One region of the Streptomyces viridosporus T7A genome, then DNA from elsewhere that is predicted to be linked to it. Evidence: riboswitches for the same ligand, from Rfam matches in the RefSeq annotation. Region 1 holds a riboswitch; each other region holds the start of a gene.
The links. Region 1 has a riboswitch for cyclic di-AMP ahead of CP969_RS22685 (transglycosylase SLT domain-containing protein). Riboswitches for the same ligand answer to the same signal wherever they lie in the genome.

Region 1 (9,797 bases):
CGGTCGAAGCTGACCCGGGTGAAGCCGACGTCCACGACGGCGGCGCCGCCGCTCGCCGGGGTCAGCGTGAACTTCAGCGGCATCCCCGTCCTGTGGTCGACCGCGATGCTGATCGCGCCGACCGTGGAGTCGGACTGCCTGGGCTTGACGACCAGCCGGTAGGCGTCCCGGCCGGCCACCTGGGCGGTGCCGTCGACGGTCACGGACGTGGTGTCGTCGACCGCCTTCAGAGCCTCCTCGGCGAAGTCCTTCGGGGTGGCCGGGGGCCGCTGCCCGCGGTCCTCGCCGGAGTCGTCGACGGTGGCGTGGTAGACCTCGTTGGACCTGCTGTCGTAGCCCCAGACGTCCTTGCCGTTGTGGATCAGGCTGTACTCGGCGGCGTCCTCCAGCAGCGACACCTTCTGCCGGTCCGGGCCGTCGGCGGCGACGCGCAGGGTGTGCGTGCCGGTGGCCAGTTCGGTGAGCCGGGTGGACGGGTCGGCCGAGGAGCCGCCCTCGCCCCGCTCCGGGGCGCCGGGGGCGAAGCCGTCCTGCAGGCCGCCGAGGTCCGGCAGGCCGAGGTCCGTGGTGATCTTCACGGTGCCGGAGAGCCGCTCGACGTCCGACTGCGCGATCTTCTCGATGAGCTGTGCGGCGGTGATCTCCGGCAGGTCGGGGTCGCCGGAGTCGGCGAGCGCGGGGACGAGCCCGATGGTCGCGGCCGCCACGCCCATCACCGTGACCGGAACGGCGTACCGCGCGGCCCTGCGCCGCCCCGTGCGCGGTTCGCCGGCCTCCCCCGCGGTCGTCATGTCGTCGGATGCGTACGGTGCCATGTGTGCCCTACCTCCGTGGTCGGCGGCGGCTTCCGTCTCGTGTCCTCGCACCAGTCTCCCCCTGAGCCGCCATTCTCACCCGAATCGGTGAGGAGTGGTGATGTCCGTCGTGGTCCATCCGACCAAATCCGGCGGGCGGATGCGTCAGACCGCGGGCTCAACTCCGTGTACTGCTGCGGTATGACACGGCGGGCGGTCCCCTCCCCCGACCAGTAGGGGGCGACCCCGGGAGCGACGGCGGACCGGGCCCGGTCGTGCCGTCGCCGGCGGCTCAGCCCGCCCGGTGCACCACCGCGTCGCACAGCTCCACCAGCGCCGCCTTCGCGTCGCACTCCGGCAGCGGGGCCAGCGCCGCGCGGGCCTCCTCGGCGTAGCGCACGGTGTCCCGGCGGGCCTGCTCCAGGGCCGGGTGGGCGCGCAGCAGCCGCAGCGCCTCGGCGTGCCGGGCGTCGTCGGTGAGGTCGGAGTCGAGCAGCTCGCACAGGGCGACGTCCTCGGCCAGCCCCAGCCGGGCCGCCCGCTCGCGCAGCCGCAGCACGGGCAGCGTGGCGATGCCCTCGCGCAGGTCCGTGCCGGGGGTCTTGCCGGACTCGTGGGAGTCGGAGGCGATGTCCAGGACGTCGTCGGCGAGCTGGAAGGCGACGCCGAGCCGCTCACCGTACTGGGTGAGCACGTCCACGACCGTCTCGTCGGTGCCGGACATCATCGCGCCGAACCGGCAGGAGACCGCGACCAGCGAGCCGGTCTTGCCGCCGAGCACGTCCAGGTAGTGGTCGACCGGGTCCCGGCCGTCCTGCGGTCCCGCGGTCTCCAGGATCTGCCCGGTGACCAGCCGCTCGAACGCCTCGGCCTGCACCCGCACCGCCTCCGGGCCGAGGTCGGCCAGGATGTGCGAGGCCCGCGAGAAGAGGAAGTCGCCGGTGAGGACCGCGACGGAGTTGTCCCAGCGGGCGTTCGCGCTGGCCACGCCGCGCCGCACCTCGGCCTCGTCCATGACGTCGTCGTGGTACAGCGTGGCCAGGTGGGTCAGCTCCACGACCACGGCCGACGGCACGACGCCGGGCGCGTAGGGGTCGCCGAACTGGGCGGAGAGCATCACGAGCAGCGGGCGGAAGCGCTTGCCACCGGCCCGCACCAGGTGCTGGGCGGCCTCCGTGATGAAGGGCACCTCACTCTTGGTGGCCTCGAGCAGCCCCTCCTCGACAGCCGTCAATCCGGCCTGGACATCGGCTTCCAGAGCCTGGTCCCGCACGCTCAGCCCGAACGGCCCGACGACGGTCACGAGGGGTCTCCTGTCTGCTGGTGTCTGGTGGCGGTTACACGGTTTGTCGATAGGTCGCTGCCCTCACTCGAGTCAGCGTATCCGGTCATGTTTCGATCACCGCCAGCGCCCGGCGTTACAGGACGGGCGGTACGAGATCGAAACCGACGGATTTTTGATCGTTTGATCACCACGGACATTCATCGTCTTTCCCGGGCAGAGTCGTCCACGCCCCGGACCGTGCTCCGGGCCACATTCCGGGCCGCATTCCGGGCCGCGCCCCGTCCTGTCCGCCACTCCCCCATCCTGCCGCCCCCGGTGCCCGATTTGCCGTAATCGGCAAGCGAATTCCCCTTTGCGCGAAATGCGGCTCGGCCGTCCGGCCCGTGAGGTCGGTCACGCGCCGCGCACCCGTCCGCCCCTCCGGCGGCACCGGCGTCCTCCCTTTGCCCGCAACCGAGTTGAGCCTTGGCGCCCGCAAAGGATCAACCGCACCAAAACGCCCCACACAAGATCAAACGGCTCGTTCTGTGGCGTCCGCACTTGTTCCCGGCATGTGCTCTCGCATACGTTCCCGGCCTGTCGGGCGGACGCCGAATCCTGCCACCGCCCGCACCCACCGACGACGAACTCACTCACGCACGGCAGGAGCGGGGGACCCAGGTAAGTCGCCGGGCCGGCCACACGCCGGAACGGCTAGGGGTGAAGCCATGCCCGCAGGGGCACGGCCGGGCACTCTCCCGCCCGAACCCGACAGCTCACCTCGCAGGCGTAGGAGAGGAACCCAGACATGCCTGCATCCGGTCAGCTCCGCCGCTTCGGCAGCCGCCGCCTCGCCCGCTCCCTCGCCGTCACCGGCATCGCCGCGATCGCCCTCCCGCTGTTCGGCGCGACCAACGCCTCCGCGGCCACCACGCCGTCCGCCGCGCCCGCCGCAGCCACGACCGCCGCCTCCACGACGACGTACGCGAACAACCTCGACGGCTGGATCCGCGAGTCGCTGTCGATCATGGCGCAGCACGGCATCCCGGGCTCCTACGAGGGCATCCACCGCAACGTCATGCGCGAGTCCTCCGGCAACCCCAACGCCGTCAACCTCTGGGACTCCAACGCGGCCAAGGGCACCCCGTCGAAGGGCCTGCTGCAGGTCATCGACCCGACCTTCCGGGCGTACCACGTGCCCGGCACCACCTTCGACCCGTACGACCCGGTCGCGAACATCACGGCGGCCTGCAACTACGCCGCCGACCGCTACGGCTCGATCGACAACGTCTTCGGCGCGTACTGAGCCGTCCGCTGACGGCCGAGCACGGCCGCCCCACCGAACAGTCGCTCGAGGACGACGGCCACGCCGTCGTCCTCGTTCGACGTGGTGACCTCGTCGGCCACCGCCTTCAGCTCGGGATGGGCGTTGGCCATGGCGACGCCGTGGGCCGCCCAGCCGAACATGGGGACGTCGTTCGGCATGTCGCCGAACGCGACGGTCCGCTCCGGACCCAGCCCCAGGTGGTCGGCGGCCAGCGCCAGCCCGGTCGCCTTGGTGACCCCGCACGGCTGGAGCTCCACGGTCCCCGGCCCCGACATGGTGACGGTGGCCAGGGAACCGACCACCGCGCGCGCCGCCGCCGCCAGCGCGTCGTCGGACAGGTCGGGGTGGCGCAGCAGCACCTTGCTGATCGGCCGGTCCCACAGCTCGCTGCGCCGCTCGACCCGCACGGCGGGGAGCGTGGGGTGCGGCATCACGTAGCCGGGCTCGATCAGGGTCAGCCCGTCGACGCCGTCCTGGTCGACCGCGGCGTACACCTCGCCCAGCTCGGCCTCGATCTTGCCGAGCGCGGTCTCCGCCAGCTCCCGGTCCAGCGTGACGGACCACAGCAGCCGGTCCGCGTCGGCGTCGTACACCTGTGCGCCCTGTCCGCACACCGCGAGCCCCGTGCCGCCGAGGTCCTCCAGGAGCGACCGCACCCGGGGGGCCGGGCGCCCCGTCACCACGAGGTGCCGGGCGCCGGCCTGCGCCACCCGCGCGAGCGCGGCGAGGGACCGGTCGGAGAGGGTGTCGTCACTGCGCAGCAGCGTCCCGTCCAGGTCGGTGGCGACGAGTGAGAATGCGGTGGGTGCGGCCATGATCAGAGAATACGGACCGCGCGCCTACTCGATTCACCACGCCCGCGGCCGCCCCCGCCCCGCCGGTGCCGGGTGGCGTCCGGTTGAAGGCCTCTGCACCGTTTGGCGACAACATGCTCCGCTCTCTACCGTCCGCGTGGTCCCGGGCGGTACCTTCCAAGTGTCCGGGGGGACTTGATCGGGGGGTCAGGTGAGCAGTGGACGCGTGCGCGTGCTGAGGCCCGAGGAGCTCGGCGAGGGGGAGCGGGAGCGCTGGCGGGAACTGCGCGCCGCGACGGACGCACCGCGCAGCCCTTTCATGGAACCGGAGTTCACCGTCGCCGTGGGCCGGTTGCGGCCGCGGGCCGGGGTCGCGGTGCTGTACGACGGAGCGGAACCGGCGGGCTTCCTGCCGTACGAGCGGGGCGCGTGGGGGCAGGGCCGGGCCATCGGGTTCGGGGTGTCGGACTGCCAGGGCGCGGTCCTCGGCCCCGGCCACGGCCTGGAGACGGGCGAACTGCTGCGGGCCTGCTCGGTGTCGAGCTTCGTCTTCGACAACCTGGAGGCCGGCCAGGCCCTGTTCGTGCCGTACGCGGCCGAGGAGCACGCCACCTACGTCATCGACGTGGAGAAGGGCTACGAGACCTACGCGTCGGTGCTGCGCGCCCGGTCGCCGAAGTTCCTGAAGACCACCCTCGCCAAGGAGCGCCGGCTCGGCCGCCAGGTCGGGCCCCTGCGGTTCGTCTTCGACGAGCGCGACCCGGCCGCGCTGCGCACGCTGATGGACTGGAAGTCGGCGCAGTACCGCAGGACCGGGCGGCGGGACCGGTTCGCGCGGGAGTGGATCGCCCGGCTCGTGGGCCGCCTCGCCGAGACCCGGGCCCCGCAGTGCGCGGGCACGCTGTCGGTCCTGTACGCCGGCGGCCGCCCCGTCGCCGCGCACTTCGGCCTGCGCTCGGCCTCCGTCCTGGCCTGCTGGTTCCCGGCGTACGACCCGCGGTTCGCGAAGTACTCGCCCGGCCTGGTGCTGCACCTGCGGATGGCCGAGGCGGCGGCGGCCGAGGGCATCGGCCTGCTCGACATGGGGCGCGGCCCGGCCGAGTACAAGGACTCGCTGAAGACCGGCGAACTCGCCGTCTACGAAGGAGCGGCCACGCGTCCGGGGACGGGTGCCGCACTGCACTGGCTGAGCCGCGAGCCCGCGCGCCGCGCGCACAGCTTCGTCCGCGACCGCCCGCGCCTCGCGTCGCTGGCGTCGCGGACCCTGAAGGGCGCGGCACGGCTGCGCCGGTCGTGAGGAGGGGGAGGACGCGTGTCCCGAGGAGCAGGTGCGCAGGCGCGTACGCAGGAGGAGATACGACGGTTCCTGGCCATCGGCGCGGTGCAGGTCGCCGAGCTGGACCTGGCCGGTGACGAGGCCGTCCTGAGACCCGGGCCGGGCAGTCCCCCGGTGACCCACGGCGAGGTGTTCCTCCTGGTCAGACGGGAAGGCCGGCCGGTGGGCACGCTGCTGGCCCGGGTGCCGGAGGGGGCGGACCCGCAGACGGTGCTGACGGAGGCGGCCCGGAGCACGGCGGACGAGGCGCCCGGGCGGGACCTGCCCGCCGGAGCGCCGCCGTCCACCGGTGTCGTCGTGGCCACCCGGGAGCGGTCCGGGCAGCTCGCCCGCGCGCTGGACTCGCTCCTCGCCCAGGACCACCCGGACTTCGAGATCGTCGTCGTCGACAACGCGCCCGTCACGGACGCGACGCGCGAGCTGGTGGAGCGGAAGTACGCGGAGCGCGTGCGGTACGTGCGCGAGCCGGTCCCCGGGCTGGCCGTCGCGCACAACACGGGGCTCGCCGCGGTCCGGGGCGAGGTGGTCGCGTTCACCGACGACGACGTGGTCGCCGACCCCCGCTGGCTCACCGAGCTGACCGCGCCCTTCGCCGCCGACCCCCGGCTCGGCTGCGCCACCGGCCTCATCCTGCCCGCCCGGCTGCGCACCCCGGCCCAGGTCCTGCTGGAGAGCCACGGCGGCTTCGCCAAGGGCTTCGCGCCGACGACGTACGACCCGCAGGACCCGCCCCGCGACGAGCCGCTGTTCCCCTTCACCGCGGGCCGGTTCGGCTCCGGCGCGAACATGGCCTTCCGCACCGGCGTGCTGCGCTCCGTCGGCGGCTTCGACCCGGCCACCGGCGCGGGAACGCCCGCCCGGGGCGGCGACGACCTCTACGGGTTCGTGCGCGTCCTCGCGCAGGGGCACCGGCTGCACTACACCCCGCACGCGCTGGTCTGGCACCACCACCGGGAGACCTGGGCCGACCTGGAGACCCAGGCCTACGGCTACGGCGCCGGCCTCACCGCCTACCTCACCGCCGTCCTGGTCAACCGCCCCGCCCTGCTGCCGGCCCTCCTCGCCCGGCTGCCGCGCGGGCTGTCCCGTGCCCGCGCCCTGACGGCCGTGCGCGAGACGGACGGGGGCGGCGCTCCGGGCGACCACGGCACCCGCACCCATCCGTGGCCGCGCCGGCTGTCCCGGCTGCAGCGCAGGGGGATGGTGTACGGACCGGTCGGCTATCTGCGGGCACGGCGGGCGCTGCGGGACGTTCCGGGCAGGGGGACGGGATGACCACGTCGTCGCAGGGACCGGTGCCGGGCGGAGCGCGGCCCGCGGAGGGAACCGGGGACACGGTCGTCCCGGTGTTCCTCTACCACGCCGTGATGGAGGAACCGCCCGACTGGATCGCCGAGTTCACCGTCACGCCCGGTCAGTTCGCGGCCCATCTCGACGCCGTCGTGGACAGCGGGCGCACACCCGTCACCATCGGCGCCCTCGCCGACCACCTCGCCGGGCGCGCGCCCCTGCCGCCCCGGCCGGTGCTGCTCACCTTCGACGACGGCTTCGCCGACCTGCCCGGCCCCACCGCCGAGGCGCTGGCCGAGCGCGCGCTGCCGGCCACCGCGTACCTCACCACCGGCGCCATCGCCCCGGGCGGCCGCAGCCTGCTGCCGCCCGCCCCGATGATGACCCTGGACCGGGTGGCCGAGCTGGAACGTTCCGGCATGGAGATCGGCAGCCACACCGTCACCCACGCCCAACTGGACACGCTGACCGCCGAGCGGCTGCGCACCGAACTGCGCGACTCCAAGGCCGTGCTGGAGGACGCCCTCGGCCACCCCGTCCCCCACCTCGCCTATCCGCACGGCTACAACAGCCCCCGGGTACGGGCCATGGCCGCCCGCGCCGGGTACGAGACGGCGACCGCCGTCCGGCACGCGCTCAGCTCGGACCGGGACGAGCGCTACCGCATCGCCCGCCTCATCGTCCGCCGCGGCCACACCGTCGCGGACGTGCGGAACTGGCTGGCGGGCAGCGGCGCGCGGGTCGCCCCCTACCGCGACGGCCCGAAGACGATCGCCTGGCGCTGGTACCGCCGGGTCCGGGCGGCCGTCAACGGGCCGGAGTTCGCGGGGTGAGGGGGCCGGGTCCCCGACATGACGGGGCCCGTGGCGGGACGGAAGCCCATGGCGGTGCGGAGGCTCGTGACGGGACGGAAGCCCGTGACGGTGCGGAGACCCGTGGCGGGACGCAGGTCCATGGCGGAACGGAGACCCGTGGCGTGGCGGGCCCGGGCGGGGGTGCCGCGGCGCACCGCCCGGTCGCTCACTTCAGCGGCTGGTTCAGATACGGGTCGGACACCGCCTCGCGCAGGCTCGCCCACGCCGCCTCGTTCGCCAGGGCGAGGTCGCAGTGCGGTCCGGGGTCGCGGTGGTTCCACTGGAGCGCGGCCCCGACCCCCTCCAGGTCCTTCAGCACCCCCGGCACCTGCGCGTACCACTCGGCCTGCCGCTCCGGACGCCTCGCGTCGGCCGCCGTCCCGAACTCGGAGAGCATCAGCGGCTTGTCGTCGGAGAGGTTCTTCCGGATCCAGTCGTGCGTCGCCCTCTGGGTCTGCGCGAAGGTGAGCCAGTCCGTGTCGTGGCACCGGTAGTAGTTGTACTGGTTGTAGCCGATCCAGTCGACGTACGCGTCCCCCGGGTACATCCGCTCGAACAGGTCGGCGTGGTTCAGGTACCCGGTGATGATCCAGGTCCACACCACGTTGTCGACGCCCAGCTCCCGGAACCGGTCGTGGATGTGCCGGTACGCCTTCACGTACTCCGCCGGTGTGCCGTTGTCCGGGGTGCGCGTGTCCATCTCCAGGTCGAAGGAGAGGAAGACCTTCTTCCCGGTGCGCTCCCCGTAGTCCTTGATGCGCCGTGCCTGGACGTCGATGACGGACGCGTCCAGCTCACCGGCCGCGATCTCCTTCCACGTCGGCTGCTGCTCCTTCCTGCCGCCCCACCACTTGCTCTCCCAGGACAGCAGCAGCATGCGGTCCTCGCCGACGCGCTGCTCCTCCGGGGTGAGCAACTGCCCCTCCCTGCGGGCGCCTTCGGGCACGGACATGTCGTGGTACGTGTAGACGATGTCGAGCCTGCGGCCCACGCGCTTCTCGTAAGCCTCCACCTTCTCCTCCAGGTCGGCCCGCTCGTGCGGGACGAACGCGCCGAACCAGGCGCCGCAGGGCGGTTCGAGCAGGGCGGTGGGCCGGCACTTCTCGCCCATCGCGGAGGGCTGCGGGCCGGACGCGTCCCGCAGGGCGAGCGCGGCGACCAGGACGGCGCCGGCGACCGTGGCGGACGTGACCAGCAGCCGGCGCCGCTTCGGCGCCGGCTGCTGCCCCGGCCCGCGGTGCCGTCCGGTGTCGGTGCGCGTGCCGGTGTCACGGCGAAAGGGACGGGTGAACCTCACGGAGCAGAACCCTTCTGTGTCCTCGGTGTCGGCAAAGAGGCGCCCCGCAGCCGCGGGCAGAACGCGGCGAGCGTGGTCAGCAGCGTCAGGGCCAGCAGCACGCGCTGTGCGCTGAAGGTGCGGGTGGCGATCAGCACCGTCGCGACGGTCATCACCGCGCAGATGCTGAGCAGGACGGCCAGCATCAGGCGTTCCAGCAGGTCGGACCGGCGGGCGAAGTCGGGGTCGCGCCGCTCGACCGGTCCCCGCGCGGGTCTGGCGCGCAGCGCCGGACCGCAGAGGCCGACCAGCGCCGCGCCGGGGCCCGCCGCCAGGAACACGGCGACCGCCGCGCCGCGCACCGGTGATCCGCCGGGCAGGGCGAGCGCGGCGAGCGCCAGCCAGCCGCCGAACGGCGGAAGCATCCGCACCACGAGTTCCTGCGGTGTCATCGCCCCGCTCCCCCTTCGGTCCTCAGTTCGTAGACCACTCCGGCGCTGTTCTCCGCCACCGGCCGGAAGAGCTCGGAGCGCGCGACGGACTCCTGGATGCGGTCCAGTTGGGCCCCGGTGAGCTGTCCGTTCATCTCGGAGTCGGCCCGCTGGCCCCGGGTCAGCAGGAAGTAGGCCCGGCCCGGACGCTCCACCCCGGCCATGTCGCGGGCGAGGGTGGCGGCCGGGTCCTTCACGATCTCGTCGATGTGGCGCCGGTCGTCCTCGAGGAACCAGTAGTGGTCGATGGTCCCGTACGAGGCGTAGGCGAGCGGGTAGTTGCGGTTGGCCGCGACGATCGTCGACCCCTCGGCGGCCCGGTCGAAGAGCTGCCGCACCAGGGCGACCTCCTCCGGCGGGAAGTAGTTGAT
Region 2 (9,797 bases), 190 kb from region 1:
AGACTCGTCACCCGCAGACCGGACAAGGGGCAGATCGTCGCCCTGCTGCTCATGGTCGTCGTGGCCATGATCTTCGTGGGCAGTGTGGACATCAGCAACGGCACCCGGGCCTACCTCTGGCCGACCGTGCTGGTCGGCGCGGGCGTGGCCCTGGTCTGGCGGCAGGCGGACAACGCCCGGCGGGCCCGCTGGGTCGAGGTCGGCCGGCGCCGACGCACGGTCACCCTGCTGCGGGCCGGTGCCGGCGTGCTGCTGGTGACCGCGGGCGTCTCGGGCATCTTCGTCCTGCAGGGCTCCGGAGCCCACCTCGGCTCCGTGCTGCAGGCGGCCCTGGCGGTCCTCGTCGGTGTCACGCTCCTCGCCGGTCCCTACCTCGTGCGCATGACCCAGGACCTGTCCGAGGAGCGCCTGATGCGCATCCGCGCCCAGGAGCGGGCGGAGGTCGCCGCCCACGTCCACGACTCGGTGCTGCACACCCTCACCCTGATCCAGCGCAACGCGGACAACGCGGGCGAGGTGCGCCGCCTCGCCCGCGCCCAGGAGCGCGACCTGCGCGCCTGGCTCTACAAGCCCGAGGGCACCGGCAAGGACGAGGACGACGAGCCCACCACCCTCGCCGACGCCGTGCGGCGCAACGCCGCCGAGGTGGAGGACAAGCACGGTGTCCCCCTCGAGGTCGTCGTCGTCGGGGACTGCCCGCTCGACGAGCGGATCGCCGCGCAGATGCAGGCCGCGCGTGAGGCGATGGTCAACGCCGCCAAGTACGGTGGCGAGGGGGGTGCCGTTCAGGTCTACGCCGAGGTCGAGGGGAAGACGGTCTTCGTGTCCGTCCGGGACCGCGGCCCGGGCTTCGACCTCGACTCGATACCCGCCGACCGTATGGGCGTCAGAGAATCGATCATCGGCCGCATGGAGCGCAACGGCGGCACGGCGCGGCTGCGCGCGGTGCCGGACGGCGGTACGGAGGTCGAGCTGGAGATGGAGAGGGCGGAGAAGACGTCATGAGCGAGCCGACCGAGGCGAACGGAGCGGCACAGGCCGCGGAGGCGGCCGGTGGCACCGGCGGACGTCGGGTGCGCGTCGTCCTCGTCGACGACCACCGCATGTTCCGCACGGGGGTCCAGGCCGAGATCGGACGGACCGAGGAGACGGGCGTCGAGGTGGTCGGCGAGGCGGCGGACGTCGACCAGGCGGTCACCGTCATCACCGCGACCCGGCCCGAGGTCGTCCTCCTCGACGTGCACCTGCCCGGTGGCGGCGGCGTCGAAGTGCTGCGCCGGTGTGCGCCGTTGATGGGCGACGCCGAGCGGCCGGTGCGTTTCCTGGCCCTGTCGGTGTCGGACGCGGCGGAGGACGTGATCGGGGTGATCCGGGGCGGTGCCCGCGGGTACGTGACCAAGACGATCACCGGGGCCGATCTGATCGACTCGGTCTTCCGGGTCCAGGAGGGGGACGCCGTCTTCTCCCCGCGCCTGGCCGGCTTCGTCCTCGACGCCTTCGCCTCGACCGACGCCCCTCCGGTCGACGAGGACCTGGACCGCCTCACCCAGCGCGAGCGCGAGGTACTGCGGCTGATCGCCCGGGGATACGCCTACAAGGAGATCGCCAAGCAGTTGTTCATCTCCGTGAAGACGGTCGAGTCCCACGTCTCGGCGGTGCTGCGCAAGCTCCAGCTCTCCAACCGGCACGAACTCACCCGCTGGGCGACGGCGCGCCGGCTGGTGTGACGGCCGGCATGACGGGCGGACCGCCTCAGGCCACCCGCGTCGCCCCCGCGAACGGCATGTGGTCGACGGGGGCCAGGCGTACCGGGGCCGACGGGTTCGGGGCGTGGATCATGCGGCCGTCGCCGACGTAGAGGCCGACATGGCTGATGCCGGAGTAGAAGAACACCAGGTCACCGGGGAGGAGTTCGGCACGGGAGACGCGGCGGCCCGCGCCGATCTGCGCGTAGGTCGTGCGCGGCAGGGAGACGCCGGCGGAGCGGTAGGCGGCCTGGACGAGGCCCGAGCAGTCGAAGGCGTTCGGACCGGCCGCGCCCCAGACGTAAGGGCTGCCGATCTTCCGGTAGGCGTAGGAGACGGCCTTCGCCGCGCGGGGACCGGGTGCCCGGGAGGTGAGGGAGCCGGGAGCCGCCAGGCCGTTCCCGGGGTCCGCCGGAGCGTGTGCGGCGCGGTCCGTCCCGTCGGCGAGCGCCGCGCGTTGTCCGGGCGTCAGCCGGGACAGCAGAGCGCGTGCGGCATCCAGCTTTCCGGTGATCGTCCTCCTGTGCCGTTTCAGTTCGGCCTGCCGGGAGGCCAGGGACGCCAGCTCGACGCGTGCGGCCCCGCGCAGCCGCTCGATCTCCCGGAGCTGGGCGCGGACGCGCCCCACCGCCGCCTTCTGACGGCTGCCCGCGCGCTCGGCGAGCGCGGCGCGGTCCAGGTGACCGTCGGGGGCCGGGGAGAGGACGAGTTGCAGGACCGGGTCGAGGCCGCCGCCGCGGTACTGCGCCGCCGCGGCCGACCCCAGCGCTTCGCGGGCCGCGTTGAGCCGGGCCTGCCTGCGGGCCGCCTCGTCCTGCAGAGCGCGCAGCCGCCGCCCGGCCGACCGGGCCTCCTCCCGCGCGCCGTTGTACTGCTCGGTGGCGACCTCCGCCTCCCGGTACAGCTCGGCCACCTCGGCCCGGACCCGGTCCGGCGCCGGCCGCGGCTCGGCGTGTGCCGGCCCCTCGAAGCCGGCCGCGGCGGCCGCGCCGGCCAGAACGAGGGCGGCGGCCGTCCGGGCCGCGGTGCCGCCCGCCGGGCGCGGTCTTTCCATGCGGTGCGCTGCCACCCGGGGTCCCGTCCTCTCCGACGACCGCCTGGTCCGTGCGTACGGCCACCGTGCGCGGGACGGGGCCGGCCCGGCGGGTCCGGCGGCGGGGCGGCGCGCTGGGGGAGCAGCCCGCCGCCGGACCCTTTCGGCGCGGGTGTCCGGCCGCCGTCCCTGGTCCGGACGGCGTGGGAGCCGGTCACCTGGTCGAGGACGCTAGACCCGCCCGCGCGGCCCCGGTGACGGGTTGTGCGGAAGTGGCGCGAGCGGACCGGCAGGTGACCGTAAGTGACCGCGTTCCCCTCCCGGCGCCGTCCTCTTCACGCAGAGCGATGACCGATGTGCCGAATGCGGGAAGGGGAGGAGGACCGTGGTGCTATGCGGTGCGTGCGTGGGGCGGGCCACCGTCCTGACCTGGCACGCCGCGTCGTGCCGGTGCCGGTCGGGCCGGTGTCGGACGGTGCCGCGGGCCTGACTAGGCTCCGGACTCATGGACGTACTCATCCACCTCTTCGTCGGTCTGCACATCATCGGCATCGCGTCGCTGCTCGGCGGCTTCCTCACCCAGATGAAGGCGATGGGCGAGGGCACCGCCCGCTTCACTCCGGCAATGCTGCACGGCGCGCTGACGATGCTGGTCACCGGTGTCGCCCTGGTCGGCCTCAACGAGGCCCAGGACCACTCGGTGAACCACATGAAGATCGGGGTGAAGCTGGCCCTGCTGATCGTGATCCTCGGCCTGGTCTACGTGAAGCGGGACGAGGAGAAGGTGGACAAGGGCATGTTCGGCCTCGTCGGGCTGCTGACCACGGCGAACATCTTCATCGCCGTGCTGTGGACCTGACGCCGTCCCGTACGGGCGCGGACGTGATCGCGGACCGCGCGGCGGCGACCGCTCCGACGCCGACCGCCAGCCAGGCGGCGACCGCGACCCACACCAGCACGTGCCCCAGGCCCTCGAGCCACGGCAGGCCGACCGCGGTGGCCGCCGACAGCGTCGCCGCCGCGGTCATGCCCAGGGGGAACACGGTCGCCCAGCGCCGCGTGTCGTAGCGCGGCCGCGGCCACACGATCTCGGCGATCAGCAGCACGGCGTACCAGGCCAGGTCGAGCAGGACCAGGGCCACGGTCGTGAAGCGCAGGACGCCGCTGTCGTCCTCGTTCCACAGGTACAGCCGCGCGCTGTCGGCCGCGAGCAGCTTCGCGCCGGCGAGCGCCGAGATGGCGAGCGCCCCGCCCGCGACCCAGTGGTCGCCCGCTCCCCCGGCCACCTGCCACGGGTCGAAGAGGAACAGGGCGAGGACGTAGAGCACCAGCCCGAACCAGAACAGCACCAGCGCCACGCGCGCGAGCCAGGCCGCCGACTCGGCCGCGGCGAGCGCCGCGCCCAGCACGGCGAGCCCCTGGGTGGCCACGCAGCCCAGGAACACCGATCCCGGCATACGGGGCCGCCGGCGCCGTGCGACCAGGACGAGCAGCACCGGCCAGAGCACCGCCGCCAGGACCAGCAGCGCCCCGGCGAGGGCGAGCCGGCCCAGCGCGGCGAAGCCGGTGCCCAGCACGGCCGTGGCCGCGACGGCGGTCAGCGCACCGGGTGTCCCCGCCTCCGACACCCACCGCGCCCGGTCCCGCAGCAGTCGCAGGACGAACTCCGCGGCCAGTCCGAGCCAGGCGGCGCAGGCGAGCACCAGGACGATCCGGGAGAGGAGCCCGCGCCCCGCCAGGTGCAGGGCCACCGACACGGTGCCGGTCGCCATCACGGCGGCACCGGCCGCCGGCGGACGCTGCGCCCACCAGGCGCGGAGGGAGGAGAGACCGGGCATGCGCAGATGCTAGAAGCCCACCGGGCGGCCACCGCACCGCCATGCGCGTGGAGCGGCGCGGAAGAACACCGCGCGGCGCCGCCGGTCAGGCCGGGCGCACGACGCTGTGGATCGAGGACTCGCCGTCGTAGTAGATCGACTCCTCCCGGACGTACGTGCCGGGCTTGGGGGCGTGGATCATCTTGCCGTTGCCGACGTAGAGGCCCACGTGGGTGACGTCGTCGTAGAAGAAGACGAGGTCACCGGGGCGCGCCTGGGACACGGGGACCCTCGTGCCGGCGTTCACCTGGTCGTAGGTGGTGCGGGGGAGGGTGACGCCGGCGGCCTTCCAGGCGGCCTGGGTGAGGCCGGAGCAGTCGTAGGAGCCCGGGCCGGTGGCGCCCCAGACGTACGGCTTGCCGATCTGCGCGCGGGCGAAGGAGAGGGCCTTCTCTGCCTCGGCGGTGTACGAGGAGCCGGCCGACGACGAGGGCGAGGCGGTCGAACCGGAGGACCCGGACGCGTCCGGGGTGCCGCTCTCCCGCTGAGCCGCCGCCTCCCGGGCCTCCTCCTGGGCCCTCTGCTGCTCCGCCTGCTGCCGGGCCAGCTCGGCGGCCTTGCGGGTGGCCTCCTCCTGCTTCCTCCTCTCGATCTCCGCGAGCCGCGCCTTCTCCTCGGCGGTCAGCTTCGACAGCAGTTCGCGCGCGTCCGCGAGCTTCTTCTGGACGGTCGCCTTGGCCGTCTTCAGCTCGTTCTGCGACTCGGTGAGCGTCTCGAGGCTCTCGGCGGCCTCCCGGCGCTTCTTCATCGTCTCGGACTGCTGCGTGACGTAGGCGTCGACCGCTTCCTTCTGGCGGCCGGTCATCCGGTCCATCAGCTGGTTCTGGTCGAAGAAGTCCTGCGGCGAGTCCGCGAGCAGGAAGGTCGCGGTGTCGGGGACGCCGGCGCCGGTCCGGTACTGGGCGGCGGCGTAGGACCCCAGCTCCTCCCGCGCCTCGTTGAGCTTCTGGGCGCGCTGGGCCACGTCGTCGAGGAGGGTGTCGACGCGCTTGCGCTGCTTCGCGGTCTTCTCCTTGGCCGCGTTGTACTTCTCGGTCGCCGACTCCGCCTGGCGGTAGAGGGCGTCGACCTTCTTCTCGACCTCCTCCAGACTCGGCTTCCCGTCGTCCGAGGGGGCGGCGTTCGCCGTCTGGGACAACAGGGCCACGGAGGTCAGGGCCGCCGTGGCGAGGGCGGGGGTCCGTATGCCTGCCACGCGCGTGCCGGGGGTGCGCGACTTGCGGTGCGACGCCAAGGGAGGCGACTCCTTCCAGTGCTCCGCCTACCGGGTTAGCTGTCGGGTTCGGGCGGGTGCTTCGGAAGGGTTGCCCTACGGCCGCTCCGCGAGGGAGTGGGCCGATTCACCCCAAGGTCTCGGTTGGGTCCCCGGCTCCGGCCGCCGCGGGGGCGGTGCCGGACTCGGCGGAGGCCGCGCGGCCCGGCGAGGTTCGCCGGTGGGGGTCGAGCGGCCTGCCCGCACCGTAGCCAACTCGTGTGGCGCCTGTGAAGGTTGACGGGTGATATGCCCGATACGTTTTCGTGACCTTGCGCGCCGTGTGACCCAGGGTGAGACGGCGGTTCTGAAGCGTGCGCGGGGCGCGGCGGCCGGGACGGCGTGCCGGCGGTCCCGGGAACCTCGGGGATGTTCCCCGGGTGGCCGCGGGCTACCGGTGAGGCGGCCTAGACTCGGAGAGCGATGAGCAGCCTCTTTGACGAAAGCTTCCTGGCCGACCTCCAGGCCCAGCAGGGCCCCGAGGACGAGCCCCCGCCGCCGCCCGAGGACGAGCACGTACCGGAGCCCGTTCCGGACGACCTGTTCGGCGGGAGGTTCGACGTGCCTCCGGAGCGGGAGGCGTACTACCGCGACGGCGCCCCGCGCCCGGCGCTGGACTCCGCCGCCCTCCTGGAGGGGCTGAACGACAACCAGCGCGCCGCCGTCGTGCACTCCGGCTCGCCGCTGCTCATCGTGGCCGGCGCCGGCTCCGGCAAGACCCGTGTGCTCACGCACCGCATCGCGTACCTGCTCGCCGAGCGGGGCGTCCATCCCGGCCAGATCCTCGCGATCACCTTCACCAACAAGGCCGCCGGCGAGATGAAGGAGCGCGTCGAGCAGCTCGTCGGGCCGCGCGCGAACGCGATGTGGGTGATGACCTTCCACAGCGCGTGCGTGCGCATCCTGCGCCGCGAGAGCAAGAAGCTCGGCTTCACCTCGTCGTTCTCGATCTACGACGCCGCCGACTCCAAGCGCCTGATGGCCCTGGTCTGCCGCGACCTGGACCTCGACCCCAAGCGCTTCCCGCCCAAGTCCTTCAGCGCCAAGATCAGCAACCTGAAGAACGAGCTGGTCGACGAGGAGGACTTCGCCGCCCGGGCCGCGGACGGCTTCGAGAAGACCCTCGCCCAGGCCTACGCCCTGTACCAGTCGCGGCTGCGCGAGGCGAACGCCCTGGACTTCGACGACCTGATCATGACGACGGTCAACCTGCTCCGCGCCTTCCCGGACGTCGCCGAGCACTACCGCCGCCGCTTCCGTCATGTTCTCGTCGACGAGTACCAGGACACCAACCACGCCCAGTACGCCCTGGTCAGGGAACTCGTCGGGTCCTCCGAGCAGCCCGTCGACGCACCGGGGAACGCGGGCGAGACGGCGCCCGCCGAGCTGTGCGTGGTGGGCGACGCCGACCAGTCGATCTACGCCTTCCGCGGCGCGACGATCCGCAACATCCTCCAGTTCGAGGAGGACTACCCGGACGCGACGACGATCCTGCTCGAGCAGAACTACCGCTCCACGCAGACCATCCTGGGCGCGGCCAACGCCGTCATCGAGCGCAACGAGTCCCGCCGCCCCAAGAACCTGTGGACCAACGCCGGCGCCGGCGCGCGGATCACCGGATACGTGGCCGACACCGAGCACGACGAGGCCCAGTTCGTCGCCGACGAGATAGACCGCCTCACGGACGCGGGGCAGGCCAAGGCGGGCGACGTCGCCGTCTTCTACCGCACCAACGCCCAGTCCCGTGTCTTCGAGGAGGTCTTCATCCGCGTCGGCCTCCCCTACAAGGTCGTCGGCGGCGTCCGCTTCTACGAGCGCAAGGAGGTCCGGGACGTCCTGGCCTACCTGCGGGTGCTCGCCAACCCCGAGGACTCGGTGCCGCTGCGACGCATCCTCAACGTCCCCAAGCGGGGCATCGGCGACCGGGCGGAAGCCATGATCGACGCCCTCGCCCAGCGCGAGCGGATCAGCTTCCCGCAGGCCCTCGGCCGCGTCGACGAGGCGTACGGCATGGCCGCGCGGTCGGTGAACGCGGTGAAGCGGTTCAACACGCTGATGGAGGACCTCCGGACGATCGCCGAGTCCGGCGCGGGCCCGGCCACCGTCCTGGAGGCGGTCCTCGAACGCACCGGCTACCTCGCCGAGTTGCAGGCCTCCACCGACCCGCAGGACGAGACCCGGATCGAGAACCTCCAGGAACTCGCGGCCGTCGCCCTGGAGTTCGAGCAGGGGCGCGGCGAGGGCGCGGTGCCGCCCGGGGCCACCGCTCCGGGGGGCACCCTGGCCGACTTCCTGGAGCAGGTCGCGCTGGTCGCCGACTCCGACCAGATCCCCGACGAGGACGAGGACGGCTCCGGCGTCATCACGCTGATGACCCTGCACACCGCCAAGGGCCTGGAGTTCCCGGTCGTCTTCCTGACCGGCATGGAGGACGGCGTCTTCCCGCACCTGCGTGCCCTCGGCCAGACCAAGGAGCTGGAGGAGGAGCGGCGCCTGGCGTACGTCGGCATCACCCGCGCGCGGGAGCGGCTGTACCTCACCCGGTCGACGATGCGCAGCGCGTGGGGGCAGCCGTCGTACAACCCGCCCTCGCGCTTCCTGGAGGAGATCCCGGCGACGCACCTGGAGTGGAAGCGGACGGGGGGCGGCTCACCCGCGGCCTCCGGGCCGGTCTCCGGGGTGGCGGCCTCGCTGTCGTCGTCCCGCTCCCGCTCGTCGGCGGCGGGCGCCTCCGGTTTCGCCACCCGCCGGGCCGCGGAGCAGCCCGCCGCGTCGCTGGCGGTCGGGGACCGGGTCACGCACGACCAGTTCGGCCTCGGCACCGTGGTCGCGGTGAAGGGCACGGGCGCGAGCGCGGAGGCGACCATCGACTTCGGGGACGCCAAGCCGAAGCGGCTGCTGCTGCGGTACGCGCCGGTGGAGAAGCTGTGACCGGACGGGTCTGACGCCGCACGGGAGGGCCCCGCGCGGCGGGGTCCTCCCAGTCGGATTCAGTCCGTCACGTCGGGTCCAGTCCGTGGCTGCGCAGCCAGGCGAGCGGGTCGATCGCCGAGCCGCCGCTCGGGCGGACCTCGAAGTGCAGGTGCGGGCCGGTCGAGTTGCCCGAGTTGCCGGAGAGCGCGATCCGGTCGCCGGCCTTCACGGTCGTACCGGAGGGGACCTGGTAGCTGGAGAGGTGGCAGTACCACGTCTCCGTGCCGTCCATCGCGGTCAGGATCACCATGTTGCCGTACGCGCTGTTGTACTGCGTACGGACCGTGCCGTCGGTCGCGGCCAGCACCGGTGTGCCGTAGGACACGGGGAAGTCGATGCCGCTGTGCACCGACATCCAGTTGATGCCGGACTGGCCGTAGTAGGCGCTGAGACCGGGCTGGAGGACCGGGAGCGCGAACTTCGGGCGCAGCCGCTCCTTGCGGGCCGCCTCCTCCGCCGCCTGCTTCCGCTCGGCCTCCTGCTGGGCCCTGAGGTCGATGCGTTCCTGGGTGCGGCTGACCCGGTCGGCGAAGTCGTCCGCTCCGGCGGCGACGCCCTCGAGCTGGGTGTTCAGCTTGACGTTGACGACGGACGGCTTCACCGGCTGCGCGTCCGCCGCGGTCGTCGTCGTCTCCTGCCCGCCCTCGTCGGTCAGATCGCTGACGGAGGCGGCGGCGATCCCGGCGACGCCCATCACGCACGCGGAGGGCACGGCCACCGTCAGCAGCGCGGAGCGCTTGGGGGGCGTACGGCGGCGGGAACGGGATCCGCCGCGCGAGGCCGCGCGCGGCGACGGGACGGGAAGGGCTTCCTGCTGCTCGTCGAGCAGGTGCACCACCGGCAGTTCACCCGTGTCGCCCGAGCCGTCGTGGGCGGGGCCGTCGTAGGGGTCCTGCTCCTCCGGGGCCGGGGAGTCG
Region 3 (9,797 bases), 780 kb from region 1:
CCGGACGCCCTGGCCGGCAAGGACATCCTCGGCCGCGGCCGCACCGGCTCCGGCAAGACCCTCTCCTTCGGTCTGCCGACGCTGGCCACGCTGGCCGGCGGCCGGACCGAGAAGCACAAGCCGCGTGCCGTCATCCTGACGCCGACGCGTGAGCTGGCGATGCAGGTCGCCGACGCGCTCCAGCCGTACGGCGACGTCCTGGGCCTGAAGATGAAGGTCGTCTGCGGCGGCACGTCCATGGGCAACCAGATCTACGCCCTCGAGCGCGGCGTCGACATCCTGGTGGCCACGCCGGGCCGGCTGCGCGACATCATCAACCGCGGCGCGTGCTCGCTGGAGAACGTGCAGATCGCGGTTCTCGACGAGGCCGACCAGATGTCCGACCTGGGCTTCCTGCCCGAGGTCACGGAACTGCTGGACCAGGTCCCGGCGGGCGGCCAGCGGATGCTGTTCTCCGCGACGATGGAGAACGAGATCAAGACCCTCGTCGACCGCTACCTGAACGACCCGGTCTCGCACGAGGTCGACGCGGCGCAGGGCGCGGTGACGACCATGTCGCACCACATCCTCGTGGTGAAGCCCAAGGACAAGGCCCCGGTCACGGCGGCCATCGCCTCCCGCAAGGGCCGCACCATCATCTTCGTCCGGACGCAGCTGGGCGCCGACCGCGTCGCCGAGCAGCTGCGGGACGCCGGGGCGAAGGCCGACGCGCTGCACGGCGGCATGACCCAGGGCGCCCGGACCCGGACGCTGGCGGACTTCAAGGACGGGTACGTGAACGTCCTGGTGGCGACGGACGTCGCGGCCCGCGGCATCCACGTCGACGGCATCGACCTCGTGCTGAACGTCGACCCGGCCGGCGACCACAAGGACTACCTGCACCGGGCGGGCCGCACGGCGCGCGCCGGGCGTACGGGCACGGTCGTGTCCCTGGCCCTGCCGCACCAGCGGCGCCAAATCTTCCGGCTGATGGAGGACGCGGGCGTCGACGCGATGCGTCACATCATCCAGGGCGGCGCGGCCTTCGACCCGGAGCTCGCCGAGATCACCGGCGCCCGGTCGATGACCGAGGTGCAGGCCGAGTCCGCGGGCAACGCGGCGCAGCAGGCCGAGCGCGAGGTCGCCCAGCTCACCAAGGAGCTGGAGCGGGCGCAGCGCCGTGCGGCCGAGCTGCGCGACGAGGCGGACCGGCTGCTGGCCCGGGCGGCGCGCGAGCGGGGCGAGGACGCCGATGCGGTGGTGGCCGAGGCGGCCGCCGTGGTGTCGGCCGAGGCGGAGGTCTCGCTGCCGGAGCAGCCGTCCGCACGGGACGTCGAGCGGACCGAGCGCGCGGAGCGTGCGGAGGCGCCGTACGAGCGGCGTGAACGCCGGGACGACCGGGACGACCGTAACGGCTTCCGCCGGGACGACCGCGGCGACCGCGGTGGGCGTTCCTACGAGCGCCGTGACGACCGGGGCGGGCGTTCCTTCGACCGCGACCGGGGCGACCGTAACGGCTTCCGCCGTGACGACCGCGGCGACCGGGGCGGACGTTCCTTCGACCGCGACCGCGGCTTCGAGCGCCGTGACGGCGACCGGGGCGGCTTCCGCCGGGACGACCGCGGCGACCGCGGCGGTTTCCGCCGTGACGACCGGGGCGACCGCGGCGGGCGTTCCTTCGAGCGCCGTGACGACCGGGGCGACCGCGGCGACCGCGGTGGGCGTCCCTTCGAGCGCCGTGACGACCGGGGCGGTTTCCACCGCGACCGGGACCGTGACCGCGGCGGTTTCCGCCGGGACGAGCGCGGCGGCCACCGGGGCAGCGACCGCCCCTTCAACCGCGACCGTCAGGGCGACCGCCCGGGCTTCCGCACCGGCGGCCACGACCGTCCGTACGGCCGCCGTGACGACCACCGCGGCGGCGGCTCCTTCGGCCGCCGCGAGGACAAGCCGCGCTGGAAGCGCAACGGCTGACGCGGCCTCACCGTGCCGTTCCCGAGGGCCCGCGCGACACCCGTCGTGCGGGCCCTTCCGCGTTTCCGCGGGGGACACGGCCGGGTCCGGCTCCCCGATACCCGATCGGAGACCCGGCCACATCCCGCTATGCTCGGGGAGGCGACACCGCCTGGGCCCTTAGCTCAATTGGCAGAGCAGTGGACTTTTAATCCATTGGTTGTGGGTTCGAGTCCCACAGGGCCTACGGCCGCGGGGAAGGGGAGACCCCTTCGACCTGCCGTGCGGCGCCCGGTCCGGCTTCGGCCGGCCCGGGCGCCGCTGCGTTCTCCCCTCCCGTGCGAGTCCCGTGCGAATGCCGTGCGAGCCGGTCCGGGGCCGTGCCGCTCCCGTCAGGAGGCGTGCGGCCACTCGTCCGGTTCCGTGCGCGGCGTGCCGACGACCGTGGCGAGGCGGTGGTGGGCCGCGCGGGCGTGGGCCAGGCGGGAGACGACCGTGCCGACGAGGGCGGCGGCGAGCAGGCAGGCGAGCCAGAAGGTGTCGCGGGGGCCGGCCCAGGAGAGGGTGCCCGCGGGCGGGATCGCGAAGCCGTTGAGGAACAGCCAGCACAGGACGGCCGTACCCGGGGCCGCGGTGAACCGGGCGCACACGCCGAGGGCGGCGGCCAGCAGGGACAGGGCGATCAGGGCGAGTCCGGGACGGTCCGTGCCCACGGTCGTGTTGAGCAGCGCCACCAGGAGCGGCGCACCGCCGAAGGCACCGGCCCACACCAGGGGCGTGGCGGCCGGCCGGGGGACCGGTTTCGGTCCGGTACCGAGGGTCACCCACTCGATCATGCTGACGCTTCCCTTCCGGTCTCTCCCGGCGGATTTTCTCACCGCGGCTGCCACGGGCCACGGCTCGGCGGACCGGTCCGGCGGGGTGCTGGTCAGGCTGGCAGCAGGAGGGGACCGGGCGGAAGCGTCGAATGAGACAGCCGTACGGTCGGTCGGGCGCGGGCGGCTGCCCGTGAGCGGTACGGGCAGCCGCCCGGCCGGTCGGCGCGGTCGGCCGGGGTCGGGGACGGCGGGAAAGCGGGGACGGGGACGGCGTCCACGGTCAGCGGGGTGAGCGGGGCGAGCGGGGTGAGCGGCTGCGCGGGTGCCGCTGCCGGTGCGGGTCGACCGGGTCGAGCAGGTGGACGGAGATGCCGCTGACGACCAGGCCCGTCGCGATGAGCAACCCGTCGGGCAGGACCATGCCCGCGATCAGCAGGGTCAGGCCGATCCCCAGCGCCCACCAGGCGCGTGTCCGGCGGTACTCGCGCGGCGGGGTCGGCCGTCCGTCGGAGAACGAGCGCGCGAAGTGGGGGTCCTCCTTCTGGAGTCGGGTCGCGAGATCGACGAGGCGCTCGTCGTCGGACTGGGGCACGGCTCCTCCTTCCCGACCGGTGGGCAGCCGGGCGACACCGACCGCCGCTTCTGGGGCACCACCGGGCGTCGGTCCCGTGGCGCCGGGGGTGGAGAACGAACCGTCGGCCCGCGCACGCGGGCCGACGCACAGGGAGCTCTTCCGTACGTTCGCGCCGTCGCCCGCCCGGTACGGCGGTGCGGCGGTGCCGGGTTCACCACCCGTGCCCCCACCGTCGCCCGCCGGCGACGGTTCCGCCATCGGGTCCGATCCCCATCTCCGGGGGGTCCGGGGTGTAGGGGTGCCGGCCCGGCACCGGCCGGCCGCCCGGAAAATGGGGACTGCCACGGATGGCGTACGGCCCGTGCAGCGCTCACGCTGGGTCGTGACGGCCCGCGCCCGCGCCCCCGGACCCGCGGGCTGTCCCGGCCCCGGCACGGCGGGAGCCTACGACACGAGCGGCACGGGGCGAGCGGTGAGGAGGTGGTACCGGGTGCCACTGTTCTGGCGTATCTTCCTGCTCAACGCCGTCGTGCTGATCACAGCCACCGCCCTGCTGCTCGGGCCGGTCACCGTCTCCACCCCGGTCCTGCTCACCGAGGCCGCGGTGCTCACCGTGGGCCTGGCCGCCATGCTGGTCGCCAACGCGCTGCTGCTGCGGGTGGGGCTCGCCCCGCTGCAGCGCCTCACCCGCGCCATGAACACCACCGACCTCCTCCGCCCCGGGCAGCGTCCCGCGGTCACCGGCCGGGGAGAGGTCGCCGAGCTGATCAGCACGTACAACACGATGCTCGACCGGCTGGAGGACGAACGGGCCACGAGCAGTGCACGCGCCCTGTCCGCGCAGGAGGCGGAACGCCGCCGCATCGCCCAGGAACTGCACGACGAGGTGGGCCAGAGCCTCACCGCCGTGCTGCTCCAGCTGAAGCGGGTCGCCGACCACGCCCCGCCGGAACTGCGCGAGGAGCTGAGCCCGGCGCAGGAGATCACCCGGAGCAGCCTGGACGAGGTCCGGCGCATCGCCCGCCGGCTGCGCCCCGGGGTCCTGGACGAACTCGGGCTGATCCCCGCCCTCAAGGCCCTCGCCACCGAGTTCGGCGGCCCCGGCCTCACCGTCCAGCACCGGTTCGGCCCCGATCTGCCCGACCTGGGTCCGGAGGCCGAGCTGGTGATCTACCGGGTGGCCCAGGAAGGGCTGACCAACACCGCACGCCACGCCGGGGCCCGTCGTGCCGGGATCGCCCTGCGCCGCGTCCCCACCGGTGTCGAACTCCGTGTCCACGACGACGGCCGCGGCCTCGGTGACGTGGCCGAGGGCGCCGGAATCCGCGGGATGCGGGAGCGTGCCCTGCTCGTCGGCGCCGACCTCACCGTGGGCCCGGCCGACGGCGGAGGCACCGAAGTACGTCTGGCCGTTCCCGTTCCCGTGCGGGGGCCGGCGCCCGTCCGGGTACCGGCCCTCGCGCTCGCAGTCCCCGACCGGAAACACTGAACATGACCGACCCGGCCCCCACCCGCATCCTCCTCGCCGACGACCACGCATTGGTCCGCCGAGGGGTCCGCCTCATCCTCGACGGCGAACCGGACCTGACCGTCGTCGCCGAGGCCGACGACGGTGCCGAAGCCCTCGAACAGGCCCGCGTCCACCGGCCCGACCTGGCCATACTCGACATCGCCATGCCCCGTCTGACCGGTCTGCAGGCGGCCCGCGAGCTCTCCCACACCCTGCCGGAGACGCGGATACTCGTCCTGACGATGTACGACAACGAGCAGTTCTTCTTCGAGGCCCTCGGCGCCGGTGCCTCCGGGTACGTCCTCAAGTCCGTCGCCGACCGCGACCTGGTCGAGGCGTGCCGGGCCACCATGCGCGGGGAGCCGTTCCTCTACCCGGGCGCCGTCAACGCCCTCATCCGCAACTACCTCGACCTCGCCCGGGACGGCCGGAACCTGCCCCCGAAGGCCATCACCGACCGGGAGGAGGAGATCCTCAAGCTGGTCGCCGAGGGAAACACCTCGCAGCAGATCGCCGACCTCCTCGTCATCAGCCCGAAGACGGTGGAGCGCCACCGCGCCAACCTGCTCTCCAAGCTGGGCCTGAAGGACCGCCTGGAACTGACCCGGTACGCCATCCGCGTGGGCCTGATCGAGCCCTGACGCCCCCGTACGGCGTCGCCCCGGCCCCGGCTGCTCCCGTGCGGCGTCGCCCCGGCCGCCGCCGGGTGCGGTGGCGCCCGACCTGCGCGCGGTCCCCGGCCCGCCGTGCGTCGTGCGTCGTGCAGGCTTGTGGTCAGACCCGGCCCGGACGGCTCCGCACGGGCCGGGCCCCCGTCCGCCGTCCTCGCCAGGAGAGTGCGCCGATGCCCCACCCCTACGTCCTGCTGTCCGCCGCCGTCTCCCTGGACGGCTACCTGGACGACACCGGCCCCGAGCGGCTGCTGCTGTCCGGCCCGGCCGACTTCGACCGGGTCGACGAGGTGCGGGCGTCGGTGGACGCGATCCTGGTCGGCGCCGGCACGATCCGCGCCGACAACCCGCGCCTGCTGGTCAACTCGCCCGAGCGGCGGGCCGACCGGGTCGCCCGGGGCCGGCCGGAGTACCCGCTCAAGGTCACCGTCAGCGGCTCCGGCGACCTGGACCCGGCGGCGCGGTTCTGGCACACCGGCGGCGAGAAGGTCCTCTACACGACCGACCGGGGCGCCGAGCGGGCCCGTGCCCACGGCCTCGCGGCCGACGTCGTCCCGCTCGGTCCCGAGCTCGACTGGCGCCGGCTGCTGGAGCACCTGCACGCCGTGCGCGGGGTCCGGCGGCTCATGGTCGAGGGCGGCGGCCTGGTCCACACCCAGCTCCTCACCCAGGGCCTCGCCGACGAGCTCCAGCTGGTCCTCGCCCCGCTCTTCGTCGGCGACCCGGACGCCCCCCGCCTCTTCGGCCCCGGCTCCTACCAGGGCGGCCGGCTGCGGCTGCTGGAGACCCGGGCCGTCGGCGACGTCGTCCTGATGCGCTACGGGCCCACCGCGCCCGGCACCGGTGCGCTGCCCTCCGCCGCCGACCACCACTGGCTGGCCCTCGCCTGCGACCTCGCGGAGCGGTGCCCGCCGTCCGGGACGGCGTTCAGCGTGGGCGCGGTGGTGGTCGCGGCCGACGGTACGGAGCTGGCGCGGGGCCACTCCCGGGAGGGCGGGGACCCGGTGGTGCACGCGGAGGAGGCGGCGCTCGCCAAGACCGATCCCACGGACCCCCGGCTCGCGACCGCCACCGTGTACTCCAGCCTGGAGCCCTGCGCCCGGCGCGCGTCCCGGCCGGCGCCTTGCGCCCGGCTGATCCTGGACGCGGGGATACGGCGGGTGGTCACGGCCTGGCGCGAGCCGGACACCTTCGTGCCGGGCGCCGACGGCAGCGGGGTGCTGGTGGACGGGGGCGCCACCGTCGTCGTCCTGCCGGAGCACGAGGAGCGGGCCCAGGCGCCGAACGGCCACCTGATCGGCCGCTGAGGAGGGGCGGGGGAAAGGGGTGTGCTGCGTGTCCCGCGCATGGCGTACACTGGTGTCATACCGACGCGGGGTGGAGCAGCTCGGTAGCTCGCTGGGCTCATAACCCAGAGGTCGCAGGTTCAAATCCTGTCCCCGCTACTGAAGGCCGAGGGCCGGAATCCGAAAAGGGTTCCGGCCCTCGGTGTTTTCCCGTGCGCGGATCCCGTCACCGAAGGTGACCGGTCCGCCCCGCTGCGCATAACGACTGACGAACCGTCAGAAGATCATGGAGGCCTGAGAGGCGGTCAACTCGCCCGTTTTCGCCTGCTCCTGACGGTTAAGTCCCAGCGGGAACCGTGAATGATCAAGAGGAACGGCTTGGAATCCGGCCCTCGCGTCTATTAACGTTCGATAACGCAGCGCGGTCGTCCCAGCCGTCACAGAAGTCGGCTCCGTGCGCACGCGCCGAATCCCGCAAGGGAACCGGGGAACCACCACCATGGGGTGAATCGCGTGGATGCCGCCGTGGAAGCACGGCTCGTATACGCGCGTAGGAGACCTTCCTGCTCCGAACCCGTCAGCTAACCCGGTAGGCGGTGGAGGAAGGAAAGGAGTACGCCCACGTGGCGTCCAACCGGCCCGCTCCCGAGGCCCCCTTCATGCCGAGCCAACGCGACGGCGAAACCTTCGGCTACGGCCGCGTCCCCGACGACGAGGGCCCCTTCGAGGAGTGGAACCCCACCGCGGAGTCCATCCGCCCGGTCCGCGGCCGGCACCGCGTCAGCAAGCAGCGCGGCGGAGGACTCGCCCGCAGCTCCACCGTCCTGGGCGTCGGCGTCATCGCCGCGGTGGGCGCGGGCGGCATGGCCAGCGCTCAGACCGGCAAGCCGCCGGTCTCGATCTCCGTGCCCGACCTCCCCAACGTGGGTTCCCTCATCTCCGACGAGGAAGAGCCCGCCGGTTCCGCCACTCCGCTCAGCAGCATCGGCATGACCGCCGCCGACACCGAGCAGGGCACCGCCGGCGCCGGTGAGGCGCTGCGCGCCCGGATCATGGCGCAGGTCGAGCAGCAGCAGGACCAGGCCGAGAGCAAGGCCGCGGCCGAGGCCCTCGCCGCCGCCGAGAAGGAGGCCGCCGAGGCCGCCGCCAAGGCGGAGAAGGAGGCCAAGGCCGAGGCCGCCGCCGCGAAGAAGAAGGCGGAGGAGGAGGCCCGGGAGAAGGCCGAGGCCGAGCGCCTCGCCGCGCTCGCCAAGCAGTACGCGCTGCCGACCTCCTCGTACACCCTCAGCTCGACCTTCGGTCAGGCCGGCGCCTACTGGTCCTCCGGCTACCACACCGGCCTCGACTTCGCCGCTCCCTCGGGCACGCTGATCAAGGCGGTCCACACCGGCACGATCACCTTCGCCGGCTGGGACGGCTCCTACGGCTACAAGACCGTGCTGACCCTCGACGACGGCACCGAGATCTGGTACGCCCACCAGTCCTCGATCAACGTCAGCGTCGGCCAGCAGGTCACCACCGGCGACGTGATCGGCCGCGTCGGCTCCACCGGCAACTCCACCGGGGCCCACCTCCACCTGGAGGTCCACTCCGGCGGCTCCTCCTCGGGCATCGACCCGCTGGCGTGGCTGCGCAGCAAGGGCCTCAACCCCTAGGAACCGCAGCTCCCAGCTCCCCGCACCCCGGCAGTCCCGACGGCGACCCCCCGACGTCAGGGCTGCCGGTCGCGTGCGCGGCCTGCCCCCGCGCGCGGTGCCGACGGCCCGTGCGTCCCGCGGCCCGCCGCCCGGCGGCTCAGGACCGGTAGGGGTTCGGCGGGTACGCGGAGTACGGGTGCGCCTGCGGCGGCGGCCCGTACCTGTGGCTCCCCCGCATCCCCTGAGCCCCCTGGAACCCGTGGGGTACGTGGCCCCCGTAGGGCCCGTGGCCCCCGTACGCCGGCCACGGCGCGAAGGCGGCCGGGACCGGTGGCGCGGTGGCGCGGGCCGCGTGGTCCAGCGCCGGACGGGCCGCCTCCCGGCGGTGCCACAGCTCTCCCAGCAGTTCCCGCTCCCGTACGGTGAAGTCCGGCCCCGCCCGGCCGAGCCGCCCCCGGTGCCGCAGGAACGCCAGCGAGGTCGCGTACGCCTCGTACTGCGCCACCGCCCGTGCCGCGGCCCTCCCCCCGTGCCGGCGCGCGTACCGCCGGGCGACGCGCCGGGCGCACATCGAGCCCAGGGCGAACGGCTCCATCGGCCTCAGCCAGCCGGCCACGGCGTACGCGGGCAGCTCCGCCCGCACCGTCCGCAGTTCGCGCTGCCGCGTCCACACCACCAGCCAGGTCAGCACGCCGAACGCCGGCACCATGAACACCAGGTACACGACGAAGAACCCGTGGTCGCCCAGCGCCGAGGACCCGTTCCACAGCGCGTGCATGCCCATCGCGAGCAGCAGTCCGCACAGCGGCAGCAGCACCCGGCGGACCCGCTGCCGCTGCGCGCAGAGCGCGGAGATCCCGAACCCGATGCCGGTGAGCACGGTGAACAGCGGGTGCGCGAACGGCGACATGACGATGCGGACGAAGAAGGTCGCCGCGGTGACCGAGGCGAGGCCGCTGTCACCGGTCAGCCGGTCGGTGCCGAAGGCGGTGCCGAGGTAGAGGATGTTCTCGGTGAACGCGAACCCGGTGGCGGTGACCCCGGCTATCACCACGCCGTCGAGGAGCCCGGTGAAGTCGCGTCTGCGGAAGAGGAAGACCAGCAGCACGGCGGCGGCCTTGACGGTCTCCTCCACGACGGGCGCTATGACGGTCGCGCCGAGCGTGTCCGCGCTCGACGGGTCGGCCGTGGCCGTCGCTATCCACTGCGTGGCGAAGCTGTTGGCCACGATCGCCATGAGCGCCGCCGCGCAGGCCCCCCAGGCGAAGGAGAACAGCAGGTTCTGCCAGGGGCCCGGCTCCACCCGGTCCAGCCACCGGAAGGCGGCCAGGAGCAGCGGCACGGGAAGCACCGCGAGCCCCAGCCCGAC

Region 2: linked by a shared signal. The riboswitch ahead of CP969_RS23645 (C40 family peptidase) and the one ahead of CP969_RS22685 (transglycosylase SLT domain-containing protein) in region 1 are both predicted to bind cyclic di-AMP.
Region 3: linked by a shared signal. The riboswitch ahead of CP969_RS18960 (M23 family metallopeptidase) and the one ahead of CP969_RS22685 (transglycosylase SLT domain-containing protein) in region 1 are both predicted to bind cyclic di-AMP.

What each region holds. Positions count from the first base shown of each region.
Region 1 is NZ_CP023700.1:4,873,985-4,883,781, reverse strand. Features, by position in the region: gene CP969_RS22695 (LolA family protein) at 1-815, opposite strand, end outside; gene CP969_RS22690 (polyprenyl synthetase family protein) at 1,087-2,097, opposite strand; cyclic di-AMP (ydaO/yuaA leader) riboswitch at 2,699-2,863, shown strand; gene CP969_RS22685 (transglycosylase SLT domain-containing protein) at 2,867-3,364, shown strand; gene CP969_RS22680 (HAD family hydrolase) at 3,328-4,200, opposite strand; gene CP969_RS22675 (GNAT family N-acetyltransferase) at 4,391-5,476, shown strand; gene CP969_RS22670 (glycosyltransferase family 2 protein) at 5,561-6,790, shown strand; gene CP969_RS22665 (polysaccharide deacetylase family protein) at 6,883-7,638, shown strand; gene CP969_RS22660 (glycosyl hydrolase) at 7,826-8,956, opposite strand; gene CP969_RS22655 (hypothetical protein) at 8,953-9,387, opposite strand; gene CP969_RS22650 (hypothetical protein) at 9,384-9,797, opposite strand, start outside.
Region 2 is NZ_CP023700.1:5,066,824-5,076,620, forward strand. Features, by position in the region: gene CP969_RS23620 (ATP-binding protein) at 1-1,005, shown strand, start outside; gene CP969_RS23625 (LuxR C-terminal-related transcriptional regulator) at 1,002-1,727, shown strand; gene CP969_RS23630 (C40 family peptidase) at 1,753-2,814, opposite strand; gene CP969_RS23635 (hypothetical protein) at 3,284-3,637, shown strand; gene CP969_RS23640 (tellurite resistance/C4-dicarboxylate transporter family protein) at 3,615-4,616, opposite strand; gene CP969_RS23645 (C40 family peptidase) at 4,702-5,889, opposite strand; cyclic di-AMP (ydaO/yuaA leader) riboswitch at 5,897-6,054, opposite strand; gene pcrA (DNA helicase PcrA) at 6,331-8,838, shown strand; gene CP969_RS23655 (M23 family metallopeptidase) at 8,906-9,797, opposite strand, start outside.
Region 3 is NZ_CP023700.1:4,097,006-4,106,802, reverse strand. Features, by position in the region: gene CP969_RS19000 (DEAD/DEAH box helicase) at 1-1,953, shown strand, start outside; tRNA gene CP969_RS18995 (tRNA-Lys) at 2,107-2,179, shown strand; gene CP969_RS18990 (hypothetical protein) at 2,325-2,768, opposite strand; gene CP969_RS18985 (DUF3040 domain-containing protein) at 3,031-3,342, opposite strand; gene CP969_RS18980 (HAMP domain-containing sensor histidine kinase) at 3,815-4,813, shown strand; gene CP969_RS18975 (response regulator) at 4,816-5,475, shown strand; gene CP969_RS18970 (dihydrofolate reductase family protein) at 5,679-6,812, shown strand; tRNA gene CP969_RS18965 (tRNA-Met) at 6,877-6,950, shown strand; cyclic di-AMP (ydaO/yuaA leader) riboswitch at 7,245-7,402, shown strand; gene CP969_RS18960 (M23 family metallopeptidase) at 7,415-8,446, shown strand; gene CP969_RS18955 (PrsW family intramembrane metalloprotease) at 8,586-9,797, opposite strand, start outside.